Regions from separate parts of the Massilia sp. GER05 genome, predicted to be linked through region 3. Evidence: predicted binding sites of a transcription regulator. Region 3 holds the regulator's gene; each other region holds the start of a gene.
The links. The regulator FNR, encoded in region 3, switches genes on or off when oxygen is low (the NO sensors DNR and NnrR bind a similar motif). The targets are predictions, from matches to a motif close to TTGATNNNNATCAA.
Positions count from the first base shown of each region.

Region 1: a site for FNR is predicted at 1,809-1,822, ahead of ACL58G_RS30385 (carbohydrate kinase). Genes of this name have one in related genera too.
Region 2: a site for FNR is predicted at 1,897-1,910, ahead of ACL58G_RS28335 (glycine-rich domain-containing protein). Genes of this name have one in related genera too.

Region 1 is NZ_CP178858.1:6,901,938-6,905,213, reverse strand. It holds gene ACL58G_RS30390 (pseudouridine-5'-phosphate glycosidase) at 1-636, opposite strand, end outside; gene ACL58G_RS30385 (carbohydrate kinase) at 639-1,763, opposite strand; gene xapA (xanthosine phosphorylase) at 1,976-2,818, shown strand; gene ACL58G_RS30375 (phosphopentomutase) at 2,929-3,276, shown strand, end outside.
Region 2 is NZ_CP178858.1:6,411,187-6,414,462, reverse strand. It holds gene ACL58G_RS28340 (CHASE domain-containing protein) at 1-703, opposite strand, end outside; gene ACL58G_RS28335 (glycine-rich domain-containing protein) at 917-1,708, opposite strand; gene ACL58G_RS28330 (CHASE domain-containing protein) at 2,036-3,276, opposite strand, start outside.
Region 3 is NZ_CP178858.1:3,526,416-3,529,691, forward strand. It holds gene ACL58G_RS15880 (glycosyl hydrolase) at 1-507, shown strand, start outside; gene ACL58G_RS15885 (porin) at 508-1,578, opposite strand; gene fnr (fumarate/nitrate reduction transcriptional regulator Fnr) at 1,639-2,403, opposite strand; gene ACL58G_RS15895 (TorD/DmsD family molecular chaperone) at 2,622-3,260, shown strand; gene ACL58G_RS15900 (formate dehydrogenase) at 3,269-3,276, shown strand, end outside.

The DNA.
Region 1 (3,276 bases), 3.4 Mb from region 3:
GATGAAGCGGGCCTGCTGTTCCGGCGTGTCGAGCTGGAAGTCGGCATGGAAGCCCGATTCGCGCGTGAAGAACGCGGGGAAGCCGGGCTGGCCGACGCTCACCACCGGCACGCCGTGCGTCTCCAGGTATTCCAGCGTGAGGCCGATGTCGAGGATCGACTTCACCCCCGCGCACACGACGGCGACGTTCGTGCGCGCCAGTTCCTGCAGGTCGGCGGAGATGTCGAAGCTCGTCTCCGCGCCGCGGTGCACGCCGCCGATGCCGCCCGTGACGAAGACTTCGATGCCGGCCAGCGCCGCGCAGATCATCGTCGCGGCGACCGTCGTCGCGCCCAACTTCTTCTCGGCCAGCACGTACGCGAGGTCGCGCCGGCTCACTTTCAGCGCATCCTGCGCGTTGCCCAGTTGTTCGAGCTGGTCGTCGGCCAGGCCCACGCAGATGCGGCCGTCGATGAGGGCGATGGTGGCCGGTACCGCGCCGGCGTCGCGGATCACCTGCTCGACCTCGCGTGCCGTCTGCACGTTCTGCGGGTACGGCATGCCGTGCGAGATGATCGTCGACTCGAGCGCGACGACGGGTTTGCCCGCCGCGCGCGCGGCTTGCACTTCGGGGGAAAACTGGAGGAAGGCTTGCATGTTCAGTCCTGTGAAAGCGGAAGGAATTCGGTGGCGAGGCTGTCCGGCCCCAGGCCGGGATGGACGGTCTCGGGCACGCCCAGGGTGAGGGCCGACAAATGCAGGCCGCGGCGGCACGCCAGTACGAGGTCGTCGGCGCCGTTGTCACCCCTGTCCTGCACGAGCGACCAGCAAATGGCGGCGGCGAACGCATCGCCGGCGCCCGTCACGTCGACGACGTCGACCGGCGGCGCGGCCAGGTCGACGATGCCGTCGCCCGCGGTGACGAGGACGCCGCGCGCGCCGCGCGTGACGATCAGGTCTTGCGCACCCTGGGCCTGCACTGCGCGGATGGCCGCCGCGAGTGCGGCGTCGTCGACCAGGGGACGCCCGACCCGCGCCGCCAGTTCGCCGGCGTTGAGGATCAGCAGGCGCACGCCGGACAGGTCGTCGGGCAGGCGCGCCATCTTCGGTTCGGATACCGCGACAAGGACGAGCGGCGTCGCGTTGCGGCGCGCCTGGTGGGCGAGGGCGGCGACGGTGTCGCGCGGCAGGTTCAGGTCCGCGACGACGAGCGCGGCGCCCGCGAGCTGCGCCTGGCGCGCGTCGACGAACGCCGGCTCCATGCGGTCATACAGCGCCATGTCGGCCAGCGCGACGACCATCTCGCCATCGCGGTCCAGCACGGCCGTGTACGTGCCGCTGCAGCAGCCGTCCAGGCGCAGCGCGCCGCGCACGTCGATGCCGATGCTGTCCGCGTGGTCGAGCAGGGCGGCGCCGGAGGAATCCGCGCCGATCGCGGTCAGCAGCGCGACCGTCGTGCCCAGCCGGGCGAGATTCTCGGCGATGTTGCGCGCCACGCCGCCGAACGATTCGCTCTGGCTGGCCGGGTTCGACGTGCGCAGGGCGATCGGCGCCGTCGAGCGCAGCTTGCGGTCGAGGTTCGCCGCGCCCACGCACACGACGGGACGGCGGTCCGGCAGCACGTAGGCGCGCCCGAGCAGCTTGCGCTCGCGGATCAAACCCGCGATATAGCCGGCGACCGCGGAGCGCGACAGTCCGAGCTGGTTGGCGAGCTCCTGCTGCGAAATGAAAGGATTCGCGCGGATGGCCTCGTAGAGATGTTGTTTCTTCGACGGTTCTGTCACGATGACGGTTGGATTAAACTTTTGTTTTTCATCTTAAACATATGTTTGCCCAAGGTCAACGCGGGCATATGCATGATCGGAGTCTAGCGCGAATTTATTCCCGCAAGATATAAATCTGCCAGAAAAATGGTATTTGCCAACACAATCGGGGTTCATGCATAGTTGGCATATTTGGTGCATCCCTCTGCCCGATTCTCGACCGGACCGCGACAATGACTACTCACTCCTTCAGCAACACTCCTTTCGAAGCCGCCGACGTCATCCGCGCCCGCAAGCCGGGCTTCACGCCGCGCGTGGCCCTGATCCTCGGTTCCGGCCTCGGCGTGCTGGCCGAGCAGATGGAGGATGCGGTATCGATCAGCTACGCCGACCTGCCGGGCTTCCCGATCAGCACCGTGCACGGCCACGCGGGGGAACTGGTCCTGGGTATGCTCGCCGGTGTGCCGGTCGTGTGCATGAAGGGCCGCGGCCACTTCTATGAAGGTTACGGCCCGGCCGTGATGACGTCGGCCGTGCGCACCTTCAAACTGATCGGCTGCGAGCTGCTGTTCGTGACGAACGCCGCCGGCTCGCTGCGTCCGGAAGTGGATGCGGGCAGCGTCGTCGTGCTGACGGACCACATCAACCTGCTGCCGGGCAGCCCGATGGCCGGCCCGAACGACGACCGCTTCGGCCCGCGCTTCTTCAGCATGGCCAATGCGTACGATGCCGACATGCGCGACCTGATCAAGGCCACGGCGGCCGAGAAGAACATTACCGTGAACGAAGGCGTGTACCTCGCCTGCCCGGGCCCGAACTTCGAGACGGCCGCCGAGATCCGCGCGTTCAAGGCGCTGGGTGCGGACGTCGTCGGCATGTCGGTCGTGCCGGAAGTGATCTCGGCCCGTCATTGCGGCCTGAAGGTCGCGGGCATGTCCGCCATCACGAACCTGGCCGAAGGCCTGACCCCGTTCCCGCTGTCGCACGAGCAGACCCTGAAGTATGCTGCGATTGCGGCCAAGGATATGGTTACGCTGATCCACGGGTTTATTGAACGACTGGGTAAAACCGCTTAATTGATGCGTCGTCCCCGCGAAGGCGGGGACCCAAGTTCTGCGTGCGTTTCGATAACGCGTACAAAATTGGGCCCCTGCCTTCGCAGGGGCGACGGGAACAGGGATAACTTATGTCACGCGCATTCATCCTCCTGCTGGACTCTTTCGGCCTGGGCGCCTTGCCCGACGCCGACAAATACGGCGACGCGGGCGCCAACACCCTCGGCCATATCGCGAAGTGGGCCGCGGATGCGGGCAAGCCGATGTCGCTGCCCACGCTGGAAACCATCGGCCTCGGCGCCGCCGCGCACAAGGCGAGCGGCGAGTGGCCCGCGGGCTTCCAGAAACGCGATGGTTTCACCGGCGCCTGGGGCGTCGCGCGCGAACGCTCGACCGGCAAGGACACGCAGAGCGGCCACTGGGAAATCGCCGGCGTGCCCGTGCTGTTCGACTGGGGCTACTTCCCGAAGACCGTGCCC
Region 2 (3,276 bases), 2.9 Mb from region 3:
CAATGCCCAATGACCCGACATAGGCGGCGCGGCGTGCCGCCACGGTGTCGGGCTTGGTGCCGAAATAATAGATCGGCATGCGCATGCCCAGATGGGTATCGTTGGGGCCGGACAAGGCAAGAATGGGTGTGCCGGAGGCGTAGACCGTGCCGTTGTCGCGCGACTCGGCCAATTGCTTGCTGAAATAACGGTTGGCCATCAGGTCGATGCCGTAATGGCCCGGGCCCGACTGGTCCGGCTCGATATAACTGATGATCAGATAGGCGTCGCGCTGCCCCGGCGGCACGATGTCCAGCGGCGCCGCGGCGTGGATGTGCCCTCCCATTTCCTCGCGCAGGTCGCTGAGGAAGGGCTGGCGCCTGTCGTCCGTGACGTACAGCGCAAAATTGATCGAATCGACCGCCGGGAAGTTGTTGGCGAGGTCCAACCCGAGCACGTATTCGTGAAGTTTGCGGTGGCTCAGGATGTCGGTGCTATGGATCAGGCTTCCGGTCGCGCGCAGCAGGTCGGTATAGGACTTGATGCGCACGTTGATGACGCTTTGCGCATATTTGGCATGGTTGATGAACCGTTCCTGGGCATTCGTTTCGATCGACCGCTGGGTCATCACGTACAGGGCGCTGCCGACGAGCGTCGACACCAGTGCGCCGGTCCAGAACGAAAACCGGTTAACGGAAAATGCGTCCCTCAGAACGGCCTGCATAATCTTCCCAGAGGCGTGCGGCCGAATCGCGTTCGGCGACACAAAGTTTGTAATTTGCAACTTACTCGTCTCGGATGCGGTGCGACACCTAGTCATTCGAAGAGTTGTTCACTGGCAGAATTATCTCAAAAGAAAAAGGCCCGCGCCTGTTCCGGAGCGGGCAATGGGTAGGCGCGGGGAGTGCGTACGAGGAACGCGCTCCCCGGCGGTACTTCACACGTTCAGCGGCGACGTCGCGGTGGCCGGTTTCCATGGCCCGGCGCAGTACGCGGTGGCGGCATTGTTCCCGGTCCGTGCGCCCTCCTGTTTCCACGGGCCCGCGCAGTAGGCGGTGGCGGCGTGCTTGTCCCACGGGCCGGCGCAGTAGGCGGTCGTGGCCTGGGCGGCGCCATGGGCATGCGGCTTGTCCCACGGACCCGCGCAGTAGGCGGTGCTGGCGTGCTTGTCCCACGGGCCGGCGCAGTAGGCCGTACCGGCGCCGGCGGCGGCGCGGGCGCGGGGTTTGTCCCACGGACCGGCGCAGTAGGCGGTCTCGCCGCGGGCGGCGGCCTGCGCGCCCTGCTTGTCCCACGGACCGGCGCAATAGGCCGTGCCGGACGCTTCCACCGGCGCCGCGTCCGCCACCGGATAGGCTTCGCCGAACGTCGCTTCGTACAGGCTCTGCATGCGCTCGCCGCTGTCGATGCGGAACTGTGCGTCGTCGCCACCGCGCATGCCGACGTACGGGTAATGGTGGACGAAGTAGCCGAAAGCCTGCTCGCAGTCGACCGCGTACTTCATCGTGTCGAGGATGTGGTAGTGCCAGAACGTGTCCACGTCGACCAGGGGCGCGATGGACTCGTCGGGATACATCTTCATCAGGCACAGGAAGCGCCGGTATTCCTTTTCGACGGCATTGGCCTTGTCCAGGCTCCAGCCTTCGCCAGACTCCACGTGCATCAACTTCGTCTTGATCGGTTCCAGGTCGAGTTGCATTACGGCGTTAAACAGGTCGTTGGCGTTCATGTTGGTCATCCTCATTGGTTGTTGAAGATTGCGTTGTGACTGCTTCCCTAGTTGTGGTCGTGTTGGCTTGTCGGGCCAGCGCTGGACAGTAATTCCTCAAGGTTCGTGATGACATCTGCCAGCGAGTGGGTCGATTCGTGGGCGCGCCTTACACGTAGTCAATGTAATTCAGGCAATCTGATGAGATATTGATATTTGTCAAAGAAACAACATTTGTTGTTGAAGCGGCTATGCAATTTCTTTCTTATGAAGTTGCGATACCCGCGGGGAACAGGCGTGACGAGGCGTCGCCCGGTTGGGCGGCGCTGGTCGTTGCGAAGGAAGTGTTTAGACGACGGCCGAACCCGGGCCGTGTTCCTGCTGCAGGGGAGCGGCGGGTTCCGACCCGCCGATGACGGGCGCCGACACGATCACGGTCGTGCCGCCGCCCGGTTCGCTGAAGACGGCGCAGGTGCCGCCGAGGATCACGATGCGCTCCTCGATGCCCACCAGGCCGAACGACTCATACTTGTTGCGTCCGCCGGGCGGCAGGCCGCAGCCGTTGTCGCGTACCGTCAGCGACAGCCAGCCGCCGTTCAGGCGCAGCTCCACCTTCACATGGGTCGCGTTGGCATGGCGGACGATGTTCGTGAGCGATTCCTGCAGGATGCGGAAGAAGGCTGTCGCGCAATGGTCGGGCAGGGCGATCTCGCCGTGGTCGTCGCGGATCTCGCACTGGATGCCCGTGCGCTTCTGGAACTGGTTCACCTGCCATTCGACGGCCGCCGACAGCCCCAGGTCGAGCACGGTCGGACGCAGGTCGTTGATGATCTGGCGCACGCTCTTGATCGTCGTGTCGATCTGTTGCAGCGTGGAACGGGCGCGTGTGTTCAGGTGGTTGTGCGTGCCCTGCGTGCGTCCGGCCAGCAGTTCGGCTTCGATGCGCAGCGCGAGCAGGCTCTGGCCGAGGTCGTCGTGGATCTCGCGCGCGATGCGCTTGCGCTCCAGTTCCTTGATCTGGTACGCGTGGTCGGCCAGGCGCCTGAGCTTCTGGTGCGACAGCTGCAGCCTGGTCTGGCTCTCGCGCAGCTCGCTCGTCATCTCCTGCGCCAGTTCGAGGGCGGCGCGGCGCGACGAGGTCAGGATGTGCAGCAGGGCGTACAGCAGGACGGAGCCGATGAAGCCGAACGCCATCATCAGCTTCGGATAATAGACGTCGAAATGCGTGCGCAGGCGGGCTTTCGGCACGCTGTACGTGGTTTGCCATGGACGCCCGTTGAAATCGAGCGGCAGCGTGGCCGTGAACACGTCATCGCCGCCGTCGAGCGGCGGCGTGGGATTGGCGGCCGTGCCATGGCTGTCGAACAGCACCTTGGGCCAGGTCGTCGTATCGTGCCCGATCACCTCGCGCGGGCCGACGTCGAACAGCGTCATGCGCACGCCGGGAATCGGCATCTCGTCCATCACCCCGTGCAGCAGCTTGGGCAGGCTGAACGCGATCCCGAGCGAGCCGAGATAGGCCGCGCGCCGTTGTTCCGCGCCGGCCAGCAGGGGGCTGTGCCGGTACACCGGCAGGCGCATGCCGAGGT
Region 3 (3,276 bases):
ATCGACGCGATCGCCGTCCAGCTCGCGAAGCTGCGCGATGCCGGCGTCCCCATCATCTGGCGGCCCTTGCACGAAGCCGGCGGCAGTTGGTTCTGGTGGAGCGCGAAAGGCAGCACCGTGTACAAGCAGTTGTGGGACATGATGTACGACCGCCTCGTGAATTACCACGGCCTGCACAATCTGCTGTGGTGCTGGTGCGGCGACGACGTGGCGTGGTATCCGGGGAACGACAAGGTCGATCTCGTCGGCATCGATTCCTACCCCGGCAACTTCGTCTACATTAACAACAAGACGGAGTTCGACAAGGCCTATGCGCTCAGCAACGGCGCGAAGCTCATCGCGATGACCGAGAACGGCCCGATGCCGGACATCGACAGCAGCCTCGAGGGCGGCGCGCCGTGGTCGTTCTTCATGTCCTGGGTCGACATCACGGCGGCCAATGACGATACGCGCATCAAGGCCGTGTATGCCGATCCACGCGTCATCACGCTGGAACGATACGTGTGATCAGAAGTTGTGACGCATGCCGAGCACGTACGCCTTAAGCGTCGCGCCCGGCGTGGCACCCAGACCGTTGATCGCGAAGTCGTAGACCCCGTTCGCGCGGTTGTCCAGGCGCGTCGTGTACGCGTACAGGCTGCTGCGCTTGCTGAGCGTGTAATCGTAGCCGAGCGTCGCATGCGTGGCGCCGGTGCCCGCGCCGGCGCGCACGAAGCCGATGCGCGTGCCGGCCGGCCCGCTCGCGTCGCCCGCGCGCGCAATGCCGATGCGGATGCCGTGCGGTCCCATCTGGTGCGACACGGACAGGTACACGGCATTGCGCGCCAGCTCGCCGGCGCCCGTCCCGTATTTCAAACGTTCGGCGACGACGGCGATGCGGGTCTGCGGGAACTGGTAGGCGAGGGCGGCCTTCGCGCCGGTGTCGTCCAGGCCCGGTCCCTGGTACTCGTGGTGGCGTTCGCCCGCCAGTACGGCATACCACGGGCCCCGTTCGTAGATCGCGGCGGCCGACGTCAGCGACGGCTGCGCGCCGCTTGCCGGCTTTTCTTCGTTCAGGCCGTGCGTCACCCGCAGCGACAGACCGTGCCAGGACGGGCTCCAGTAGTGAATCGAATTGGACTGGCGCCGGTCGAACGACGACTTGTCGCTGACGTTGTCCGCGTCCCCCGCGGATCCATTGCCCATGATGCTCATGTAGCCGGCCGTCGTCGGATAGAACGGGTCGAGGCCGGACGTGGCGCTGTTGTAGGCCGTCGTCCAGTGGCCCGCGAACAGCGTGCCCCACGTGCCGGCGAGGCCCACGCGGGTATCGCGTGCGGCGAGGGCGCCGGTGCCCGTGTCGGGCGACAGCGTGCCTTCGACCTGGAAGATGGCTTTCAGGCCGCCGCCCAGGTCTTCGCCGCCGCGGAAACCCAGCACGGAGCGGTTGTTCACGAGGCGCGTGAGGCCGGGGCCGGAGGACGCCGCCGCGTGTTCGAGGGCGACGTTGAGGCGGCCGTAGATCTGCACGGCGCCGTCTTGCGCGTGGACGGTGCCCGCGGCCAGCAGCATGGCGGCGGGGATTGACTTGATATGCATGGGGGATCTCCTTTGCCCGCATTGTCGATGCGGACGCGGAGACCGGGAACTACCGAAAGGTCAGGCCATCGGACTGCACTGCTCCGTCCCGGCCGCCATCGCCTTCAGGCGCGCCGGTTCGAGCAGCTCGACCTCGCGCTTGTCGACCTGCACGAGCCCCAGCTTTTTAAAACGGGACAGCAGGCGGCTGATGCTTTCGATGGTCAGGCCCAGGTAGTTGCCGATGTCTTCGCGCGACATGCGCAGCTGGAAGCGCGTGGACGAATAGCCGCGCGCCGCGTAGCGGGCCGAGAGGTTGATGAGGAAGACGGCGAAGCGCTGCTCGGCGCGCATGTTCCCCAGCAGGAGCATGACGTTCTGTTCGCGCGTGATTTCCTGGCTCATGATGCGGTGGAAGTGGCGCAGCAGCGCCGGCACCTGGCCGAACAGGTCCTGCAGGTTCCCGAACGGGATTTCGCACACTTCGCTGTCTTCCAGTGCGACGGCGTCGCAGTGGTGGCGGTCGGCGCTGATGGCGTCCATGCCGAGCAGCTCGCCGGCCATCTGGAAGCCCGTGATCTGCGCCTCGCCGGCCGCGTTGATCTGGTACGTCTTGAAGTGGCCGAAGCGCACGGCGTACAGGTTGCGGAACGGCTCGCCCATCTTGTACAGCGGTTCGTCGCGCTCCAGGCGGCGGCGCTTGCCGATGATCCGATCCAGGCGGTCGATGTCCGCGTCTTCCAGCCCCATTGGCAGGCACAGCTGGTGCATGCTGCAGGCCGCGCAACTGGACTTGAGTGCGGTGACGTTGATGGGGGATGCGGACGTGGTATCAGCGGCAATCATGGCAAGTACCTTCGGGTGATGTCTCGATTATAGACGTGCAGCCCGACTGCAACGAGGGAATTTGTCCCGACGTTGGTTGCCTGGCCAACGAAGTGTCGCGTGGACGTCAAGCGTGCGCGCCTTTGCGTTGTCAAGGATTACACTTCCCATGAATATTTGCCAACGGGAGAACCATGTCCGTCGAACAGCGTTCTGCTTCATCCGATTTGCATGACGGCGTGGAGAGAGCCGTCGCTGCGCCGCTGGCCGACGAGGACCAGGCCCGCGCCGATTTCTACGCGCTGTTCGCACGCCTGCTGCTGGCCCCGCCCGACGACGCACTGCTCGCGGCACTGGCCGCCGCGGACCCGATCGGCGCCGCCGGCGAATTCGCTCTCGAGGACGCCTGGCTGAAGCTGACCCAGGCCGCCACCGTCGTCGATGCGGCCGCCGCGGCCGATGAATTCTCGGCCATGTTCATCAGCACCGGCACGCCGCCGCTGAATCCGTACGGTTCCTTCTACCTCACGGGCCACCTGAACGATGCGCCGCTGGCCGACCTGCGCCACGACCTCGCGCGCCTGCGTCTCGCGCGGGCGCCAGGCGTGGGCGAGTTCGAAGACCACCTGGGCACGCTGTGCGAGACGATGCGCGTATTGATCCAGGGCGGACCCGGCATGCCGCCGCGTGGCCTGGCCGTGCAAAAACACTTTTTCGAAACGCATGTCCGGCCGTGGTATGCGGCCTGCCTGGCCGACATCGCGGGGAGTGCCGACGCGAATTTCTACCGGATCGTCGCAGGCGTCGTCGATGCCTTCCTGTCGATCGAAGCGCAGGCGTTCGCCGTGCTCGATGCCACCGACCCGATTGCCGCATGAGGACCATCATGAACGA